DNA from 2 places in the Heyndrickxia sp. FSL W8-0496 genome. Region 2 is predicted to be linked to the other one. Evidence: a T-box and tRNA genes for the amino acid it is inferred to sense, from the RefSeq annotation. Region 2 holds a T-box; the other holds one or more tRNA genes.
What was found. A T-box is a leader RNA that pairs with one kind of tRNA and senses whether it is charged. The one in region 2 lies ahead of metG (methionine--tRNA ligase), so its partner is inferred to be a tRNA-Met.
Positions count from the first base shown of each region.

Region 1: it encodes a tRNA-Met, which carries the amino acid that the T-box ahead of metG (methionine--tRNA ligase) is inferred to sense. The anticodon was not compared.

Region 1 is NZ_JBBOXX010000001.1:67,211-78,112, reverse strand. It holds gene hpt (hypoxanthine phosphoribosyltransferase) at 1-361, opposite strand, end outside; gene tilS (tRNA lysidine(34) synthetase TilS) at 377-1,780, opposite strand; gene NST63_RS00380 (protein kinase domain-containing protein) at 1,899-2,891, opposite strand; gene NST63_RS00375 (VWA domain-containing protein) at 2,860-3,597, opposite strand; gene spoIIE (stage II sporulation protein E) at 3,694-6,174, opposite strand; tRNA gene NST63_RS00365 (tRNA-Met) at 6,432-6,505, shown strand; tRNA gene NST63_RS00360 (tRNA-Glu) at 6,522-6,593, shown strand; gene NST63_RS00355 (S1 domain-containing RNA-binding protein) at 6,746-7,150, opposite strand; gene NST63_RS00350 (FtsB family cell division protein) at 7,225-7,623, opposite strand; gene yabQ (spore cortex biosynthesis protein YabQ) at 7,662-8,297, opposite strand; gene yabP (sporulation protein YabP) at 8,294-8,599, opposite strand; gene NST63_RS00335 (RNA-binding S4 domain-containing protein) at 9,201-9,473, opposite strand; gene mazG (nucleoside triphosphate pyrophosphohydrolase) at 9,495-10,902, opposite strand, start outside.
Region 2 is NZ_JBBOXX010000001.1:2,938,159-2,949,060, reverse strand. It holds gene NST63_RS14950 (multidrug effflux MFS transporter) at 1-1,084, opposite strand, end outside; gene NST63_RS14945 (hypothetical protein) at 1,432-1,557, shown strand; gene NST63_RS14940 (Nif3-like dinuclear metal center hexameric protein) at 2,183-3,100, shown strand; gene NST63_RS14935 (DUF402 domain-containing protein) at 3,121-3,678, shown strand; gene NST63_RS14930 (C40 family peptidase) at 4,299-5,312, shown strand; gene metG (methionine--tRNA ligase) at 5,328-6,956, opposite strand; T-box leader at 7,049-7,321, opposite strand; gene NST63_RS14920 (hypothetical protein) at 7,690-8,901, shown strand; gene NST63_RS14915 (LysR family transcriptional regulator) at 9,327-10,208, shown strand; gene NST63_RS14910 (MFS transporter) at 10,262-10,902, shown strand, end outside.

The sequences.
Region 1 (10,902 bases), 2.9 Mb from region 2:
ATTTTGCCTTACGATAACGGAACAACTCAACCAAATAGCTCAATGTAAGACCGCTATCAATGATATCCTCGATAATTAAGATATCTCTTCCTTCAACAGAAGTATCTAAATCCTTTAAAATTTTCACTTCTCCAGAAGATACCATAGATTTACCATAACTTGAAACATCCATAAAGTCCATTTCTAAGTAAGTATCCATTTGTTTTAATAAATCAGACATAAATAATGTTGCGCCTTTTAGAACTCCAATTGCCAAAGGAAATCGATCCTTATATTCAAGTGACAATTCTTTGCCTAATTCTTTTGTTCTTTGTTGTATTTCTTCTTCGCTAATTAATACCTTTTCAATATCCTGTTTCATTAAAATGTTTGCCTCCTAGGAGAATGTTTGCTTAAAGTATTGTAAGATATAACAAGTTTGCTCAAATGTTGGCAATATATCATAGGTAGATTTCTTTAACTTAGGTATCCATAATACATCGCCCTGTTGGTCAACAACAATTGGCCATTCATCCCTTTTTTCTCTAGGGATTTTTTCATCAATAAATATATCCTTCACTTTTTTCGATCCATTTAGTCCTTTTACCTTCATTCGGTCCCCAGCTTTCTTATTTCTAATTACTAAGGGAAGCTGGATATCCTCCAAATACATACATGTTTGATCCTGTAAAGAAGGATTTTCAGTTACCTTTCCCTTCAGAAACCTAACACAATAGCCATTTGGTAAGTCTACTTCACTGTTTAAGGACAATTTCATTTCATATGTATGGTTTTGGTTCTCCTTTATAAAGGAGAATGTACACTGCTGATAAGATCTCCTTACCTTTAAACCTAAGGGAAGATCTAAGCGTCCAGATGGATGATTACTTGATAATAATTTAAGAATATCATCTGTATGTACCGCAGTTACAAAGGAAGGATTTTCATTGTAAAGATAGTTTAATATTAGTTGAATCCCTCTTCTTTGTAAAGGCAAAGGCATTTCAATAAAAGATGGAATTTCTATCACTACTTCATTTTTCATTTTATTCCATAATTTATTCATTTTTTCTAACGTTAATTCCTGCAAAAAAGCTTCATCAGATAATATCTCTTCACTAAATCGTTGAAAATGCTCGTGAACATGGTTATTCTCTTTCTTTAAAAAAGGTAATACATTTAATCGAAACCGATTCCTAGTATAATCCTGTTCAAAATTACTTGAATCAATTCTTATGTTTAAATCATGAATATGGCAATACTCTTCGATTTCTTTTTTCGTAACACAAAGGAGAGGTCTTATAATTTCTCCATTTGCGAAAGCTCTCCGTAACGGAATCCCTGCTCTTCCTCTTCCTGTGCTCCCTCGAGTCAATCTCATTAAAATGGTTTCAATCTGATCATCACCATGGTGTCCAAGTAAAAGCTTATTATGCTGGTATTTTTCCATAATATCCTGAAAAAAACGATACCTGTAGATTCTGGCTGTTTCTTCCATGCCTTTGTTTAGGGCACCCATTTTCTCTTGAATATTAATTCTAATTGCTTCACAAGGAATGTTCCATTGTTTGCATAATTCTTGAACAAATAGCAGATCATTATACGAATCATTCCCTCGTAGCATATGATCAACATGTGCAGCACGGATGGATATATTATATATATTTCTTTTTTGAACTAGATAGTGCAGTAATGCAACAGAATCAGGTCCACCTGATACACCTATAAGAACTGAATCCCCCTTTGTTATCAACGTATTCGTTTTAATAAAATCATCGACTTTTCTTTCAAACGGTAACATTTATACTCGTTCCTTTTCAGCGAAAGTATGAACTTTCCATTCTATACACTAATTGTACCAATAATCCTCTTTAATTTATCTATTTAATTGTGACATTTTTTCTTTCTCTACATTACACTTATAATAGCTGGTCATATATATATATAAAGTATAGAAAAGATACGAGCACAATAATAACAATTGTTTCAAATACTCGTGATGCTCTCTTCTTCTTACGTGATGTTTGCCTTGTAGGCGTCACCTGTTTATTTACTTTTGCTCTTCTGCTTGATGGAATAGAGTTTCTATTTTTCACCGGCTTCATCGTATCGCTAGACAAAACCTTTAATAGATCTTTCCTCATGTCTAATGCGGAATAATATTGACCATCTATCGCATCGAATAAAATATTTTCATAGATAGCCATCTCTGGCTTTCTGCGAATCATCCTTTTCAATTGTTCGACACCATCACCCTTTTTAGAAAACCGCGCAGGATAAAATAAGTTTATTATGACCATTGATAGAGCAAATAGATCATAGGAAGGCTCTGCCTTTCTCGTTCCTGCTCCCCAATATCCTCGGTCAAAAAACTCCGTAAACTCCTTTATGGCTCTTCCACTTAATGTTGTTCCTCCAACATCAATACAACGAATTTTTGTTGGCGAATGAGTGATAATTAAATTATCTGGTTTAAGATCACCAAATACCCAACCTTCTTCATGTAACCGATGTAGATCCTGTAATAATTGCAGCATTAATACACCCGTCCATGAGTGTCCCTTTTTTTGAATGAAGTCTAATAAATGTGGTCCCTGGATATATTCCATTACATAAAAGGGAATCTTCATTTTTGGCGTTTCCCAATCGTCAATATCTAACAAAGAAGGCCCGAGGGCAGACCCTTGGACCTTAGCAAATGCTTTCAGAACATTTACTTCTGAAGTGACAGACATAGTGTTATCACTCATCTTTAGTGCTACAAAACGATCATTGCTTTTCGCTAAATAAACAATACCATTGGCACCAGACCCCAATAACCTTACTAAAATATAGCTTTTTTTATGCCATTTTCCTGTGACAGTCGTTCCAGCAGGAAAATTAAATTGACTCTTCAAAGTATTGTTCGTCATCATTTGAAAGCAATCCCCTTAAAGAACGTTTTTTCTTAAAATATGTCATAGCTTCTTTAATTGCTGGTCCAGTTGGTGTGATGCCACCCACACTAAGCTTTGAAAAGACACTAGTCAAAGATTCAAGATTTGGAGTCCACTCTAGCAATTTTTCGACATCTTTCCTTTTCCCAGGAAATACAAAGACTGAAAATTGATTATTTCCCATTCGTGCATTTAAACTTAAAGATAGATCCAGCAAGGCTTCCTTAACTGTTGGTAGCTTATGTTTCATACTTGCACTTGTATCGACTAGAACCAACAAATCTAAATCTACCGTTTCACCCAATTCATCAACTACTTCCATTACCTCACCTCTTTGTTCGGGAGGTAATTCCTCCATAGAAGTAGACTTTCCTAAAATTTGTTTTAATTCCTTATTAACTACTCCTTGGAGAGTTTGTGTCATTGCTTTTCTCGTTACCATTTGAACCGTTTGTGATAAGATTTGCGAATAAACAATTTGACTAACACCACCACCTGATAAGGCAATTCCTTCAATTTCACTCATACCCTTTTCATCGATTACATCATTCTCCATTACACCAATGACATTAACAGTAATCCCTTGTTCATTTGCAAGAGCTGCCATTGCAACTGGGTCATCTCCCTGATTCGAGCACCCGTCTGTAATTAATAAGATTTGTTTTAATTTAGCTGTTTTCAAAGGTTTCCCCTCCCTGATTCTATCGATTCCCAATCATTTTCCTATTACCCATCTTCGACGAATCGGAGGGATTTTATACTATAATATGTTTCTCTTTTATGAAATCATTTCCTTTCCTTTTCCCGCCGGAATGGCAGCCCATTTCGGTGTATTATGTTCAAGCTTAGCCACTACAATCGTCATATCATCATCAATCATTCCGGAACGTGTTCGAATAACCTCCTCCATAATTAAATCAGCAATTTCTTGAGGATCTTTTGTCTCAATTTCTCTTATTTTTCTTCTCATCCATAAATCATAGTTTTCCACATGTTTCGGTCCTTCAAAAATACCATCACTCATCATAATCAAAAGATCTCCAGCTTTCATTTGTTCTGATACAACATCTACATCAAATTCTTGAATCATTCCCATTGGCAAGTTACTAGATTCAATTTTAATTACTTTATCTCCTCGTTTAATAAAGCTCGGTGTTGAACCAATCTTTAAAAATCTAACACTAGCATCCTGAAGATCAATCATTGCAAGGTCCAAGGTGGAAAAAATCTCATCCGTTGTTCTTAATGACAATACAGAATTAACCGATTTAATAGCTACCTTTTCTTCAATACCAGACTGCAATATCTTTTGCAGAAGACGAAGAGTTTCATTACTTTCTTGATGAGCACGCTCCCCATTTCCCATTCCATCGCTAATAGCCACTGCATATTTTCTCGTTCCCAAATCAATTGTGGAGTAGCTGTCGCCGGAAACAAAGCCTCCTCCTTTAGCAGCATGTGCGACTCCTGTTTCGACAACAAACGCCTGTGCAGAACGGAAAGTGACATAGCAAAATCCATTAGGATAAGATGCACATTCTTCTTTTTGAACGATAATCGTTTCTCCTAAAATATCAGATAGCAATGGAGCGATAATTTTTTCACATTCACCATGTCCATTACAGTAAGGAATAGTCATATCAATATCCACATTCCCCACATTTAAGCTATAAATTTCCACCTGTTCAACGTCAAGACCAAAATCCTGAAGGCTATCTAGGATCATTTCTTCTTGCTTATGATGATTCTCACGTTCACGTTGTATTTCCTTTGCAAAATCACCCATTACCTCTGAGACACCAAGTAATTGCTCCGCAACTAGCTTTCTGCTCTCCTTTACCTGCTTTTTTAACTTTTGATTTGCCTGGTAAAAAGTAAGTTCCTGAAGAATCGCATCCTCTACTTTTTTTGATTTAGAGCAATGCTTATCAAGCTCTCGATGAACCTTCTGAGGTATCACCCCTTCCCCTTTATCTGTTTCATATATAACCTTTTTCATTAAATCATAGGTTTTATTAAAGTTTTTTGCCCAGCATTGCTCCTTTTTAAAACAGTTTTGACATGTCCTTTCAGTGACATTGCTTAAGAAATAATCTAACTCTTGATCCTCATGATCGAATTCCCTCCACTGATCAAATTGTGAGAAGCTCTTGGATAGGGCTTGGAAAACAGATGAAAATTGCTCCACCCTATTCACAGTAATGTCCCTTATTTTTCGGATATATTGCTGCTGCTCCTGAGTATATTCATTTGTACCAGGTATATGTTTTGCAAGCTTTGATGTTAAAGACTTTGGGGTTATAAACAATAAAAAAATGGCTATAGACGATTCATAAATATTAACGATCAATGGTGTCTTTACCTCCCCATACATTCCAATGAGTAATGTTGCAATAAGCAATCCTACAGCTGTGCCGATCTTTTTCCCTTCTTTTAGAAGCCCGCCTAATAAGCCAGAAAAGGCAAGTAAGCTCATTTGATAAAAGCTCGAAACATTCGCTAAGCTAAAGATAAGTCCAGTAACTACTCCTACAGTCGAACCTACTGTTGCACCAGCAACAAAAGCTAAGAGAAGTACTAAATATCTAGATAAAATATGCTCTACAGACAAATCAAAAATTGCCCAACCAATGGTACCTGTTAATACGGAGGCAAATAAGATAATTAAACTAATGACTTCCTCCGTTTTTAATGTCTTTTTTCTTTTTCTTAGTGATATTAATGGAATACATTGCATAAAGATAAGTGTAAGTATGAAAGTTAAACTAGCTTCGACCGCGGCCATCATTCCATCATATAATGTGATGTTCTGATTACCTGCTATATAGAAGTATCCACATTTCGATAAAAAGGAAACGACAAATACATAAAAAGGAATTACCTTTATTTCATCCTTATGTAGTCTTCCTATCGTTTTATATATGAGTAAGAAGACAATCCCTGATATGAGTGTGTAAAATGCATTTCCCATCGTAATACTTAATGAACCTGCTGCTAAGCCAAACAAAACAATTGGGGACTTTTTTCTTCTCATCATGTAAACAGACGCGAAAAAAGGAAGTGAAAAAGGTGTTAAGTGAGATAAAATTAATGCCCGTCCCAATAAGAAACCTATGAGTAGCAAAACAATACCCTTTTGGAAGAAAATGACTCCTAGCTTGAGTTGAAGCCGATTCACTCCTTTTGAAAACTCCACTTTTGTTTCCTTTAGATTTACATTCCGTCCTGGTTCAATAAAGGTATGTTCCATTTTTGCCATAATTCACACAACTCCCTATTTCATTTAGTTGTTGTCTATTATAAAATGGACAAGCTTAAAACTTTGTCAAAATAGAGAGGTGAATTGAAAGAAAAGTTCGACTTTGTTCTGCGAAATGCCTAAAAACTAAACAAGTTTTTAAATAGATATGTAGTTTAGATTCATTAAAGCTTTTTAAAAACCTCACAAAAATATATTGACATAATTTAAATCGCTCTGTATTATAGAAATTGTGCTTTTAAAGTAACTTGTTTTACGGCGGTGTAGCTCAGCTGGCTAGAGCGTACGGTTCATACCCGTAAGGTCGGGGGTTCGATCCCCTCCGCCGCTATAAAAATTATTAGAGTGGCCCGTTGGTCAAGCGGTTAAGACACCGCCCTTTCACGGCGGTAACACGGGTTCGAATCCCGTACGGGTCATCATACAAAAAAGGGAATCAGCATATATTGCTGATTCCTTTTTTTATGCTTCTAATTTCCAATCAAGACTATTTTTATATAAAAAAGGTAGGCCTAATCAATAGTCCTACCTTTTCATTACGTTCACCTGCTATATATAAATAGACAGCAAGTTAGCCACGTCTAGCACCACGGCCACCACGTTTTGATTCTGTATTACGTTTTAATGATGACAAACGATCTTCACTATCCTTTAAAAAACGAGCCATTTTTTGTTCAAAGTTTTCTTTCGCACGAAAATTATTATTTGATTTGTTTTGACGTGGACGCTGGGTTTGTGTTTGCTCCTTGGCTTTACGTATTGAAAGTCCAATTTTGCCATCCTTCTCAACATTGATCACTTTTACTTGAACTTCGTCACCGACTTTTAAATGTTCGTTAATATCTTTAACATAATTATCGGCTACTTCACTAATGTGAACAAGTCCTGTTGAGCCTTCTGACAGTTCGACAAACGCTCCAAAATTTGTGATGCCTGTTACCTTTCCTTGTAACTTGCTGCCTACTTCGATTGACATAAAAAATTATTTCCTCCTTAAAAAGATAAAAAATAAACCTTAATCTATATTATAGCCAACGTTAAAAAAGGGTGTCAATAAGACTCATCTTCTTCCTTATCTTTAGGCTTGGGAATATTAAAGATAATTTCTCCATCTTCTGATAGAAAATATTCACTTCTAGCCAGCTTAGCAATGTATTCGTCATCATTTAATTTCACGATCTCATCCTTTAACAATGCATGTTTCTTATCTAATTGAGCGATGGTCTTTTCAAGTTTTTCTTTTTCCATTTTCTTTTCACTAAGAAGGTCATTTCTAGATATGAGTGTAGAAATCAACATATACGAAATGGTTATCATTAGTAAAAAAAAGATGGCTAGTCTCCTAAATAGTAATTTTTTCCTTTTAGCCAACACTTTTTCTTTTACATGGTGCTGTGTCATATATGCATTTTGCATTGGTGCAATATTTCGTTTCGCTTTCTCACCCATTCTCATACCTCCTTTACAAGCACATCTCATTAGTAGAATTATCTCTTAAATATTTTAAGAATGGTTTTTATTCCTGATATAGTTTTATTCGTTGCTTTTTTCACATTACCTGCAATGAAATTATAAGACTTTTCGATTATTTTTTTAATGGATGTCGGAATTGCTCGCCATAAAAGATAGACTATCCAAATTATTGGTTTAAATAAAATCTTTACCATTAATAATAACACCTTAAGAATGGTTTGTACAAGAGCGTAAAGGGCTTTTCCCATCCAAAAAACAACGGTTATCAGTAGAATAACTAGCCATTTTATAGGACTATAAACAATTGTCATAAATAAATGACTGATGTAATTGGCGATAGCAACAATAAGATCAATGGAAATTTCCAATAATTTAAGATAAGTGGTTTTCATTAATGCCTGATATGCTGCAAAACCACAAAGTAATGCTACAAAAATATAGAAGCGAATTTCTCCAAAATTAACCAAAAATAAAATATAAAAGATTAATAAGCCCTGAAGTAACCAAAATAAAACATCATTGATAAATACAATTAACCGTTTTCTAGACCCTCGTTTCAAGAATCGATTATACGTATCAAGGGTGGCACCAAAAAAGCTTCCCATAGAGATCATGGCAAGCATGGTATAAAATTGGGTCGCCAAACTCATCGAAATATTTTGCTAAAGAAGCCTTTAGCTTTCTCCCCATGGTGATCGTCTAAGTATACTAAATCAAATACCTTCCCCTTAATGGATACGATTCCTTTATCAACATCGAGATTTTTCATTTGTAGATTTTGACCACGAATAGATAAGAAGCCCATAACGGTTTCTAATAAAAACTCCTCATTATCAAAGCTTTCAACTTGTTTAACTCCAGTAATGTCTAAAAGCTTTCGGCCCCTCATAATAACATCATGCTCTTGGGACGGCGCTTTATTATTTGATGAACTATCATAATATTGATTCATTTGCTCCCCCACTTTCTTACACAGTTCATAATAAATCCATTGAACAAGCTTTGTAATATATGTATGACAAGCAGTGTAAAAAAAGAACAATATGAATCATAATTGTGGAACATAAACTCAATGAAAGAAGAGGGGATGTTTCAAGTATTTTTTTATTTTAGCGAACTCAAGTTCCTTTATTTGCATCAAAAGCAGACATTTCCTTATGTTTGGGATATAGGTACGTTATTTTGATATTCCTATTTTTTCCATATCATACCCAGTGTCCACATAATGTTTGCAGCTCTTTTCTCAATGGAATGAAAGGATTTGCCGGTTTTTATCCTATTTTTGTTAGTGAAACCATTACCTTTGTCACAACATTTGAGAAAAGAGCCTGATATAAAGTCTGTTTTCGTAATTGCTTTGGTAAAAGCCCTACTGCCGGCTTTTACACACAATAAATGGGTTAGCGTTCTTTTAATGTTTGTAGCTCTTTTCTCAGTGGAATGAAAGGATTTGCCGGTTTTTATCCTATTTTTGTTAGTGAAACCATTACCTTTGTTACAACATTTGAGAAAAGAGCCTGATAACAGATTATCTGGTAGGGGCTAAAATCCTCTTAATCGATATTATTCGTATTAAGTCTTTCTTCCTTGAGAATAGAATACATATTTGCAGCATCTTCTTTACGAGTGGATTCTGTAAGATTTAGTACTTTAGCTGTCACTAATTTCTGACCAAAACGAACCTGCAGTTCATCTCCTACCTTCACATTTGAACTTGCCTTCGCGGTTTGCCCATTAATCGTTATTCTTCCTTGATCAGCTACCTCTTTTGCCAACGTTCTTCTTTTAATTAAACGAGATACTTTTAGAAATTTATCTAACCTCATCGTTGCCATAGCTCTCACCTCTTATAATCCTTTTATCTTCGCCTTATTCCAAAATTGATCTAACTCTTCTAATGTGAAGTCCTGAAAAGAACCTCCGTTTTTTACCACCTGATCTTCAATATATGAGAAACGCCTCATAAACTTCTGATTAGCCCTTTCAAGTGCCTCCTCAGGATGGATGGATAAATGCCTCGCTGTATTGATCAATGCAAAAAGTAGATCTCCAAATTCCGAAAGCATATCACCCTTATTTCCATTCTTCATTTCAATTTCAAATTCCTTTATTTCCTCTTTAACTTTTTTCCACGTTTCCTCCGCTTGTTTCCAATCGAACCCATGCTTTCCTGCATATTTCTGCAAATTATATGCACGCATGATTGCTGGCAACCCTTTCCCTGCATGATTCACTATAGAATCATGCTGGTCTACTTCGCCATGTTCCTTCGATTTAATTTGATTCCAGTTTTTTATCACATCATCCTCATTAGATACCTGTGCATCTCCAAATACATGTGGGTGTCTTCGAATCATTTTTTCCGAAATATTCTCGATAACATCATCAATAGAAAACATTCCTTCGTCCTCACCAATTTGAGAATGCAGCATTACTTGAAGCAATACATCACCAAGCTCCTCAATCATATGCTCAATATCATCTTCATCAATTGCTTCTAGTAATTCATAAGATTCCTCAATTAAATACTTCTTTAATGATTGATGAGTTTGCTTTTTATCCCAAGGACATCCATTAGGACCTCGTAATTGGGCAATAATATCCCTTAATACTGTAAATTCCTTTAATTGTTCCTTATCCATTGGTGGGACATACAAGCTCGTTAAATTATTTAACTCTACTTGTCGATCCAACTCATATAAGGGGACTTTTTTAATATTTTCTTCATTACTTCCTGCAGCTGTTACAATGACTACCTCATAATCATCGGGGTATTTTTCCATTAAAGTTAATTTCACTTCCGAAGCAACATAGGCATCATACACTTGTCCAATAATGAGATGCTGGGTTGAACGGAGATCATTTTTATGTAAATCGGTACCATCTAATAATTGAAAACCTTCAATAGGATCTGCTTTTACAGAAGTAAAAAGAGCATCTATAAAGCTTTGCCCCCCACCTATTTTAACAGTAATATTATTTGGTGGCCCTTCTTCCAACAATAATTGTACCGTTTTCTCTGCAACTAAAGGATGGCCAGGTACAGCATAAACAATTTCTTCATTTTGTGCTTCCGCTATAAGCAGATTCTTAATTTGCTCATAGACTTGTTCAAATTGATCGTTTTGTTCATATATATCATCAAAGCTAGTATATTTCATTCCTTCTCGTTCTAGCTCCTGTACAACCGGATGCTCCTTAGTCCGTAAAAAGACATGCGCTGCACTTGATAACGTCCTGTATACACCTAAAGGA
Region 2 (10,902 bases):
CCAGTGGGGCACTTAACGAGCCAAGTACGAATGGTAATAATCCCAATAATGCTGAGGCACTACCAGCAATATGTCCTTGTGACTCAATAGCTAATGTAAAGGATGTTGTACCGATGATACTGATGGATAAGACAAAAAAGAAAATCGGAATAGCAACAGCGATGAGCGGTGCTTTTAAAAGTAGCGAGATTAATAAGCATACTCCAGCTAAATTTGAGATTGCTAACCCAATTTTTAAGAACGTTCGCTCCGAAATTCTTTCCGTTAAGCGACCAACCGTTTGACTTCCAATAATAAGCGCCAAACCATTCACACCAAATAATAGACTGAACTGTTGGGGAGTTACATGATAAATATTTTGATAGACAAACGGAATTCCGGACACATAGGCAAAAATCCCTGCAGTTGTAAAGCCTTGAGTGAATGCATATCCCATAAACGCACGGTCCTTGAATAAGGAGCCAAAATTGCTCAGAAGCTGTGGCAAGTTACTTGGAACTCGTTTTTCTACTGGCAATGTTTCTTTAAGCTTCAATGAAACCGTGAAGATTAATATAGCACCAATACAGGCTAAAACAATGAAAACACCATTCCATTTGGTAAAGGAAAGAATGATTCCCCCAGCAACTGGTGCAACAATTGGTCCGAGATTACCAACTAACACCATTAAGGTAAAAAATTTAGTTAATTCCTTTCCACTAAATAAATCTCTGACTACAGCTCTGGAGACTACAAGACCACCTGCTGCAGAAAAGCCTTGGACGAAGCGTGCCACTATAAGGAAATAAATATTTGGGGCAAAGGAACAAGTTAAAGAAGCTAATAAGTATAAGCATAGAAAAAATAGCAATGGCTTACGACGGCCCTTTACATCGCTCAATGGGCCAATAAATAATTGCCCTAATCCTAGTCCTAATAAACATGCAGTTAGACTGATTTGTACAAGTGAAGCAGTAGTTTGATAATCTTTTACAATAGTAGGAAAGGAGGGTAAATATGTGTCTATTGTAAAAGGTCCTAAAAGACCAAGTGATCCTAAAAGTAAAGCAAGTTGGATTCGTTGTTTTCCACTAGGTGTATTCAATTTTTCCTCGCCTTTCAATCATTAAATTAGTTTTTTTGTGGGTACTTATTTACACATTTATAACAGACCTATCAGTTGATTTTTTCACCTCCAGTAATGTCCTTTTTGTTATCAAATAAGCACAATTCATTTCGATATCCGAAATTACATAATTTTCATTATAACCTGATTTAATTTTGGGGTAAACATTAAAATGTTTTGTCAGCCCTATTTTATTTTGTACATAAAGTATTAGATGATTTTATTAAATCGAAGAAAACTTGAGGAATTTTAAAAATTATTGGAACCTTTTTTAAGCTTTTTCATATAATGCCTACTGTGAGAAATTTTAAGGAGGAGAAATCGAAATGGGCGATATTCAATTGAAAATAACAAGGGAAAACGAAGGCAAAGATGGATATAAAATCATTGAAGTAAAAGTATCTGATCCAACAGATAGTTTATTCGCAGTTGTTACTCCTATAAAGAAGTAAAGCACCTCTCTCAACATTGTTGCTAGTTAAAATTAGGTTTACCTATTAACTATCTACTACTATACTTTCATTTCACTGAGAAAGAGCTGCAAACTCCACAAGAATGTTTGAATCCTTTATTGATTGTAAAGCCTACCTTGGGGCTTTTGCAATAAAAAACAAACTTTACAAAAACAGTGAAAAGTAAAAGGAGTACACCTTCTTTCGATAAATTATACATAGAAAGATGGTTTCATTCTAAGGAAGAGTGTGGCTCGTTACCTTTATGTTTCTAGTCTGTTGACATAAAACAGGAGTAAAAAGACGAATTAATAAAAATATATAAATAAAGTAATCTTTTCTGATAGAGGTCGGTAAAAGGTTACTTTTTTACTTTTTTAATAGTTTATTGACTACGATAATAATTTTTTGTATTTATATAATTTTACGAAATGTTAAAATGAAAGTATTTCAAGGCTTTTTTTAAATTCAGAAGATATTGATTTAGGGAATTCACTTGAACATGTACGATAAATATGAACTGCAATTCATTTAAATATTGGTTATAACGTGTAGAACTGAATGCTTTTATATCATGAATGCAGTGATTCATACATTGAGCTTTACAATGAGAGGAGAAGGGAATATGGTTTTACTAGATCAGTTAGTACGCCAATTAAATCGTGAGCTGGATATCCATTCCTATAGAAGTGATCCAGGTTTTAGTCGATTTATTCCAGCCGTTTATGATCCGTTACCATTTGATTGGACATCAGTTTTTGAAAACGAGTTTGCACAGCTTTTCAACGGACTTATGCTCAGGGGAAGTGCTGAAGTTGAAAAGGTTTTTTTAGCTGTTTTTCCTACTGAAGATGTATTAACTCGATTCATTGATGAGAGTAAAGAAGGGGATCTTCTTTTCATGCATCATCCATTATTAATGGAATGTGGTGATCCAAACGGTAAATCAGGTAGAGGGTTTGTCCCGATTCCTGAAAAATACTTATTGGCAATGAAAAAGAAAAGATTATCTGTGTATACCTGTCATGAGCCGTTAGACTATCATCAAAGGCTTGGGACAAGTATTGCTATAGCACAGACTTTACATGCAAAAATTGTGGATGGATACCTTCCAAATGAGAAAAATCAAAACCTAATATTGCTTTGTGAGATTCAAAAAACCGATACAGATCAGCTTGTTGAAACACTAAAGAACAAATTTTGTATTCCATATGTTGATTTCGAAGGTAAGCAGCTAGAGTCAATTGAAAGGATTGCTATTATTGCGGGCTGCGGAGACAAAGTAGACTGGATGAAGGAAGCAGAAAAGAAGGGGGCACAAGCCTATATAACTGGTGAGATTCATTGTCATATTGATAATGAATATGGAAGGATGAAATATAATCAAATGCTTGCATATGTCCCAAATACAACCATGTCACTTATAGGGGTTTCTCATTCCGCTTCAGAATATTTAGTAATGAGGACATTAATGAAAAGTTGGTTTAAAGATTCATTTAGTATTCAGACTGTATTACTACCACAGGAACAATGGTGGCTTTAACGATGAATAAGGGGGATTGGATGTTAAAGAGAAAATTTGGGGATCGTCTAGGATGGAAGCGTATTACGGAGAGAGAGTACATCCAAACATTTGTGCAGACCGAAACATTCGAGGGATATTTATCTTTCTTGAAAATGATTAAAGTAACAGAACCATTGTACATAAATTATGGAGAAAAAATGTTATGCATTGCCGATAATGGATACTCATGGCTTCAGCAATTTCCAAAAGATAAGCATCACGCTGTAACAACAATGTTTAATGACAGTGGGGAAATTATTCAATGGTATATTGATATTTGCATACAAAATGGAGTTGAGAATGGTCGTCCATTTTGGGATGATTTATACCTAGACCTCATCGTTCTTCCCTCGGGAGAAATGATTCAACAGGATGCAGATGAATTGGAAGGGGCTTTGGCAAGTGGAATAATTGATAAGTACGTATACAATTTAGCCTGGAATGAAGCGAAGGAAATTGAGGAACAGATAAAAGAAGGTAACTTTTCGTCTTTGCATCTAGCAAAAGAGTATAGAGACTACATACTGAAAACAAATGGATCAAGCACTTTGTCATAGTGCTTGATCTATTTTTTATCTAATTACTGAACAAGAATCAGCTTTGGACTCGCATACTTTTCTGTGTTTGAAAGATTTGTGTGTATGTAATGTATATAGTAATACAATAAAAGACCAGATCATATTGCCAATATAAGGTTGCTGGTTATAGGTAATTGTCAGCACTAGACTTATAGTCCCAAAAAGAATAGAATACACTATCATTAACCAAAATCCCCATTTTTTTAATTTCATATATCCATAAATGATAATTAATGTTGCAATGGCAACAACCACTCTCATTAATTGTTCAGGTACGTGACTTAAACCAAATCTATCTGAAATACCGATTTCATTTATATGTGATTCATAGAAGATGGATGTTATAAATAAAATAAATGCTCCAAAAATATAGTAATAGCTAATTATGCTTATACCTATTGGTCATTTCATTAATCCCACTCCTTAGTATATGTACGAAAGTTACCATAGAAAGTTCCGTAATAGATGCATCTATTTATTACTTTCATCACATATATTTATAGTATAAGGTAGATATATCCAAAAATAATACATGTTTCCTCCTTTGTATGTTATATTTTTTTATAATTGCAAAATTTTTTTAGAAGGAGGGGAAAGGGATGAAGTGGTTGAAAACTAGTATTCTTGCACTTTTTCTTTCATTTGTATTTTCTTTAGGAAATAACACTGTAGAAGCTATAACTAGTTCTGAGTGTAATCAATCATCAGTTGTGAAAAAAAGCTATATCAATGTACCTGTAGCTACTCTTTGGAAAGAACCGGGTTCAAAACGATCCATTGATCAGTCCGTATTGTCCATTCCGGTTGACATGAGAAAATGGACAAACAGTATGCCAAATGTTCAGAAACGGATTTGGCTAACCGGTAAAACTGAGAGTCAAGCATTATATGGGCAAGAGGTTCAAATTTTAAGGACGAAAGGAGAATGGGTACAAATTGCCATTAAGGACCAGGCAACTGCTAAAAATAAGTATGGATATCCAGGATGGCTGCCTAAAGAACAAATTCATATAGGACTATTAAAATATGAAAAATGCCCGTTTGCCATCGTTAAAACAAGAACAACCCATTTATACGATGACAAACAGAAAAAAGATTTGGAAATAAGCTTTAATACGAAACTACCTGTTATAAGTGAGGAGCAAAATTGGGTTCAGGTTAATACACCTACGAATCAAGTAAAATGGGTAAAAAAAACAGATGTGAATATTTACACCTCTAAAGCAGAATTTCCGAAGCCAACGGGTACTGATCTTGTCATGACGGCCAAGCAATTTTTAGGACTTTCTTATCTTTGGTCAGGTACTTCTGCATACGGTTTTGATTGTTCTGGTTTTACTTTTTCCGTTTATAAATCTTATGGCATGCACTTACCAAGAGATGCCTCTGAGCAATATAAGAGAGGTAAACCTGTTTTAAAAACAAATCTTCAACCAGGTGATCTACTATTTTTTGCCACTAATCATGGAAAAGGAAAAGTCCATCATGTTGCCATGTACATTGGTAATGGAAAAATGATCCACTCACCTGAGGCAGGAAAACAAGTAGAAATCATTTCTATTGATACACCTTCTTACAAAAAAGAATTTGCCGGGGCACGAAGATATATCTAGGTGCCTGGCAATTATTTATTGGTTTAGTAATTTTCCCCTTTCATATTCAATTTGATTGATGTCAATTCGTTCAAATAATGGCTCAATTATTTCTAACTGCAGGGATTTAATTTTTATTGTTTGCCAAGCTGGATTGGCAATTTTTAATTTTTTAAATAATTTAGTAGAGGAAAAGGGTAGAAAAGGCTCCAATAACTGTGCTAAATTAGCAATGATAAAGACGCAATTGGCAAGAGTGTTATTACATGCCTCTTTATCCTCTTGAATCTGTTTCCAAGGTTGTTCTTGATCGAAGTATTTATTCGCCTCCCTTATAAAATCAAAAATGATTTCTAAAGATCTCTTAAAGTGTGCTCCTTCAATTTGATTACCAACGGATTTATAGAGATTAGCGATTTTACTATCGAAATAAGGATCAATGTTTCCATCTGGAACAACACTTGAATAATATTTTTCTATAAATTTTAATGATCGATGTACAAAATTTCCATAAGTACCTAACAGCTCACTATTATGACTATATATAAACTCACGCCAGGAAAAATCAGTATCTTTATTTTCTGGAGCATTAATGGTTAGGAAATAACGAATAGAATCTGGGTGGTATCGTTCGATTAAATCAGGGACCCAAACCGCCCAATTTCTACTGGTAGATAATTTCTTTTTTTCAATCGTTAAATATTCGTTCGAAACGATATGTGTAGGTAATGATTTTTTCTTAATCCCCATTAAAATGGCTGGCCAAATAATGGTATGAAATGGAATATTATCTTTTCCATGAACATAGTAGGATAATGAATGTTCATCCCAAAATTTTGCGTCATCAACTTGATGCTCTTTTCCCCACTGTATACTAGCTGAGAGATAGCCAGCAACAGCTTCAATCCAAACATAAATTTTTTTATCTTCATACCCTTTTACAGGGATATTGATTCCCACAGGTAAATCACGGGAAACAGCCCGATCATGTAGACCTTCCTGAAAATAACGATTTGTTAATTGAATGGCGTTCTCACGCCAAGAATGATGTGTTTTAGCATTAGCAACATAAAGTTCTAGACTTTCTTGAAATTGGCTTAATGAAAAATAAAAATGCTCGGTTTTTCTTATTTCAGGTATCGTTCCACAAATTTTGCAAGTTTTCTCTAGTAGGTCAATTGGATCCAAAATAGTAGAACAATGATCACATTGATCACCTCGGGCAGCATTCCCACATTTTGGACATATACCTTCAACATATCGGTCGGGTAAAAATTGAGAACAAGACTCACAATAGGTTTGTTCAATTTCTTTTTTATAAATAAAATTGTTTTCAAGCAGCGCCAAAAAGATTTTCTGTGCTATTTGATGATGATGAGATGAATCTGTTCTTGTATAGAGGTCATAAGTAAATCCAAGCTTTGAAAAGCATTCTACAAATTCCTTGTGATAATAATCAGCAATGTGTTTAGGAGTTGTTTGTTCCTCCTTAGCACGTATAGCTATAGGTGTACCATTACAATCACTCCCAGATACATATAAAACATTTCTACCAGCCAATCGGAAATATCTTGCTAAAATATCACCTGGTAATAAACTGGCGATATGACCAAGATGTAATGAACCATTTGCATATGGCCAAGCCCCACCAATAAACACATTCATATCATTTCCTCCTTTTATATATGTTCTTCGCTATTTCTCTAATGCATAACTCCAAAAATAAAAAAAGCCTCGCCCTAATCTGCTGTTAAGCAAATAAGGACGAGGCTGGGTTCCCCGTGATACCACCTTTAATTACTAATAGCTCACGCTATTAGTCTCGACAAGTACGAAAGCAAGAAAAAAGCTTTGATACTGTGCTTTTGATAACGAGTAGCAATACCCGTCTGGACCTACTAATATGGATACATACGTTCAGCTCGAAGCTCAGAGGCCATTGTTCAAATGAATAGTTTTGCTTCTTTTCAGCTCCCGAAGCTCTCTGGTGAAAACATCCTCATTTTACTTTTCCTCGTCTAAGCATTAATAATGATAAATTTATTGTATTATATACAAAATGTTCAGAAAGGTAAAGTCTATTTACTGGTAAATTTATTAAATTTGCTGATTTCGTAAAGCTTGTTACATTTGGAAAAGCCAAACTACTGGCACTTACATCTAATAAGGGATCGGGCAATTCTTATGGAGTTCGCAGCTTTATTCTCAGTCAAATGAAAGATATAGCAGTCTTCAGACAATACTTATACGTTAAAACCTTAGCAATAATATTTGAGAAAGTGCATTTTTTTAAAGGATAAAATTAATATACAAATTATTGAAAAAATTAAAAATATTTGAAGGGAAAGATTCATATTATGAAGAACTTTAATTATTAATTATGTTAGGAGGGATATGAATGAGAAAAGTGTATTTTATTATTTTTATCATCCTGCTTGCTGGATGTCAATCCGAATCAACTACAAAGAAAATAAACATAAAAAATGATAATAATAAAAGTCAAGCAATCCAAACGAAAGAAATTGATGAAGAGGAACTTGAAAAAGAAGCACAAGCTGCCAAAACGTATTTTGCAAAAATGATTGAAGCCATTGATGATAATAATAGAAAGGAATTCTTATCATTTCAAAATGAAAAAAATAAACTTTTCTATAAAGAACAGGATGCATGGATTTTGGGCGTGTATGTAAAGCGAAAAGAAGGAGTGAGCTTAACTACCAAGATCAGGCAATTAGAACTTACATCTTTGACAAAAGGAAATTTAACACTACAAATAGATATGAAAAATAAAGATAAAATCTATAGTAATCAAATAACATATACGATCATTAAAAAAGGGGGAAAATGGAAAATAAATGATCTTCCATTCAAGAAAATGACAAATGGACCAATAAATCTCTACTATTTACCTTCATTAGAATATCAGGCTGCCCAAGTAATGAAAGATCTTAAAAAGTTGGTTGATCTATATATAGAATATTTTGATTGGGATCCAAAGGAAGTTAATGTAAAATTATATGATTCACTTGAAGAATTATCCGCTTCTGTTCCATGGGAAACAGTACCTGGGGTCAGTCAGTCTTTTATTTCTTTAAAATTTTTCGTAGATACCACTTATTCTGATGTCACTTATAATATAATGAAGCATGAAGTGGTTCACACAATGCTTGCAGAAATCAGTAATGACAACGCCACAGAGTTTATGCATGAAGGACTGGCAATATATATTTCTAGTGCGGTTTCAAAAGACCCTCAAGGAAACCCACGAATAGATTTAAATGGAGTAAAGGAAAGAGAGAACATTCTCTTAGATAATATTAAAACATTTAAGCCGATTAATGAATTAAACAATATAAATTACACGAATGATTCGGGAGACATTTATAGTCTCGGTTTCCTATTAACAGACTATTTAATTTCCAACTATGGAATGGATAAATATTTGAATCTGCTTAGTGAATTAAAAAAAGAGGATATTGTAGACAATTATAATGAAGAAAAACAACAAATAGTATACAAACGTGTAATTAAAGCGATGGAAAAAATATATGCACCAATTGACCAGCTTTCAAAAGATTATGCGGATTATTTTAACAAGTTAAAACAATAATTTTACTCATAAGCTTTTTAATAAAAGCTGTTTTCGTATACTTTGTTGTTTTTGTAAAAATCCCAAATGCCAGCGTATACATCCAATAAGGGATTGGGCAATTCTTATGGGCTTTTGGAGCTCTTTTCACAGAAATGAAAGATGTAGCGGTTTCTTCTGATTGTTATTCGTTAAAACTTAACTTAAATAGCAACAATGTTTGAAAACAAAGCCTTAGTAAAATACTTATAAAAAGATATACCACTCTACTGCCATTAATTTATTTCGCAGGAGGGTGTTTTTTATGATCATCATATTGTATTAATAATATTTGTTGCCTACATAATCAATATGCATAAATATCATGCAAATTTACAATTGGAAGTTATGAGTGTTCAGGAGTATGATGAAGTTGAATGAACAAAGCAGTAAATGAGGGTGAACGGATGGAATGGCATCAAATTCAGTATTTTCAAGTAGTTGCAAGCACACAGCACTTTACTCGAGCGGCAGAATTGCTTTCGGTTTCCCAACCTGCCCTTAGTCGATCTATTGCTAAGCTGGAAGAGGAGCTAGGCGTGCAACTTTTTGATCGAAAAGGAAGAAATATTAGTTTAAATCAATATGGAAAAATGTTTCTCGAGCGTGTAGAACGTTCGATAAAAGAAATTGAAATGGGAATTCAAGAAATTCAGGATAGTATTCATCCTGACCGTGGAACTATTTCATTATCCTTTTTACACTCGCTAGGAGTGAGTTTTGTGCCAAAATTGGTCAGCTCATTTCAGCGCGAATATCCAAATGTGAAATTCCGATTAAATCAGGCATCATCCCAGCATGTATTGGAGCAATTAGACGCTGGTGAAACTGAGGTTGCACTCGTTTCTTTTGACCAAGATCAGGCGGGGATTATTCGTCAGCCATTACTAAGGGAAGAACTATATTTAATTGTTTCAATTCATCATCCCTTAGCAAAATTAGATGAAATCGATTTACATTTGATTAAAGATGAGCCATTCATTGCTTTTAAAAATGGATATGGCTTACGTACCATTACTGACCAGCTTTGTAAGGAAGCTGACTTTTTTCCACAAGTAGTATTTGAAGGGGATGAAATTGGAACGGTAGCAGGTTTAGTTGCCGCTAAATTAGGAGTTTCATTAGTGCCGGACTTAACGATTTTAGATAAATCAAAGGTTAAGCTAATTCGAATTATCCATCCCATCTGTGAAAGGACAATTGGTATTGCTTGGAAAGAAGGGCGCTATATATCACCCGTTACTAAGAGGTTCATTGAATATGTAAAAAATAAAGTTAAGATCGATTAAATAGTTCATAACCTCAAAAAGACATTGGTAGTTATAAAGGAGTAAGACGCATCATGAGTTATATAAAACGTGGAACAAAAAGTTTTCGAATGGCCAATTTAGCTTTGTTTGCTGGAGGGTTTAATACATTTGCGATCCTTTGGAGTACACAGCCATTACTTCCTGAAATAGCAAATGAGTTCCACATTTCACCTGCGGTTTCTAGTTTAACTTTATCATCTACTACGATTGCATTAGCAATAAGTATGCTAGTAGTTGGCTCGTTATCAGAAGTATTCGGAAGAAAATCGGTCATGACCATCTCCCTAATAGCATCATCGATTTTAGCTATAATTACAGCATTAAGTCCAAACTTTCATTTATTACTTCTTTGTAGAATATTACAGGGAATAGTTCTAGCGGGGTTGCCAGCCATCGCAATGGCGTATTTAGGTGAGGAAATCGACCCTAAGAGCTTAGGGATGGCAATGGGATTATACATTAGTGGAAACTCAATCGGTGGTATGGGAGGACGAATTATTAGTGGAGTATTGACCGATTATTTTAATTGGCATATTGCCCTTATTGGTATTGGTATTATTAGTTTAATGGCAAGTTTATTATTTTGGTTTACATTACCAACATCAGCTCATTTCCAACCGCGTAAGTTTGCTGTTGTTAAATTAGGAAAATCTTTAATTAGTCAATTTAATGA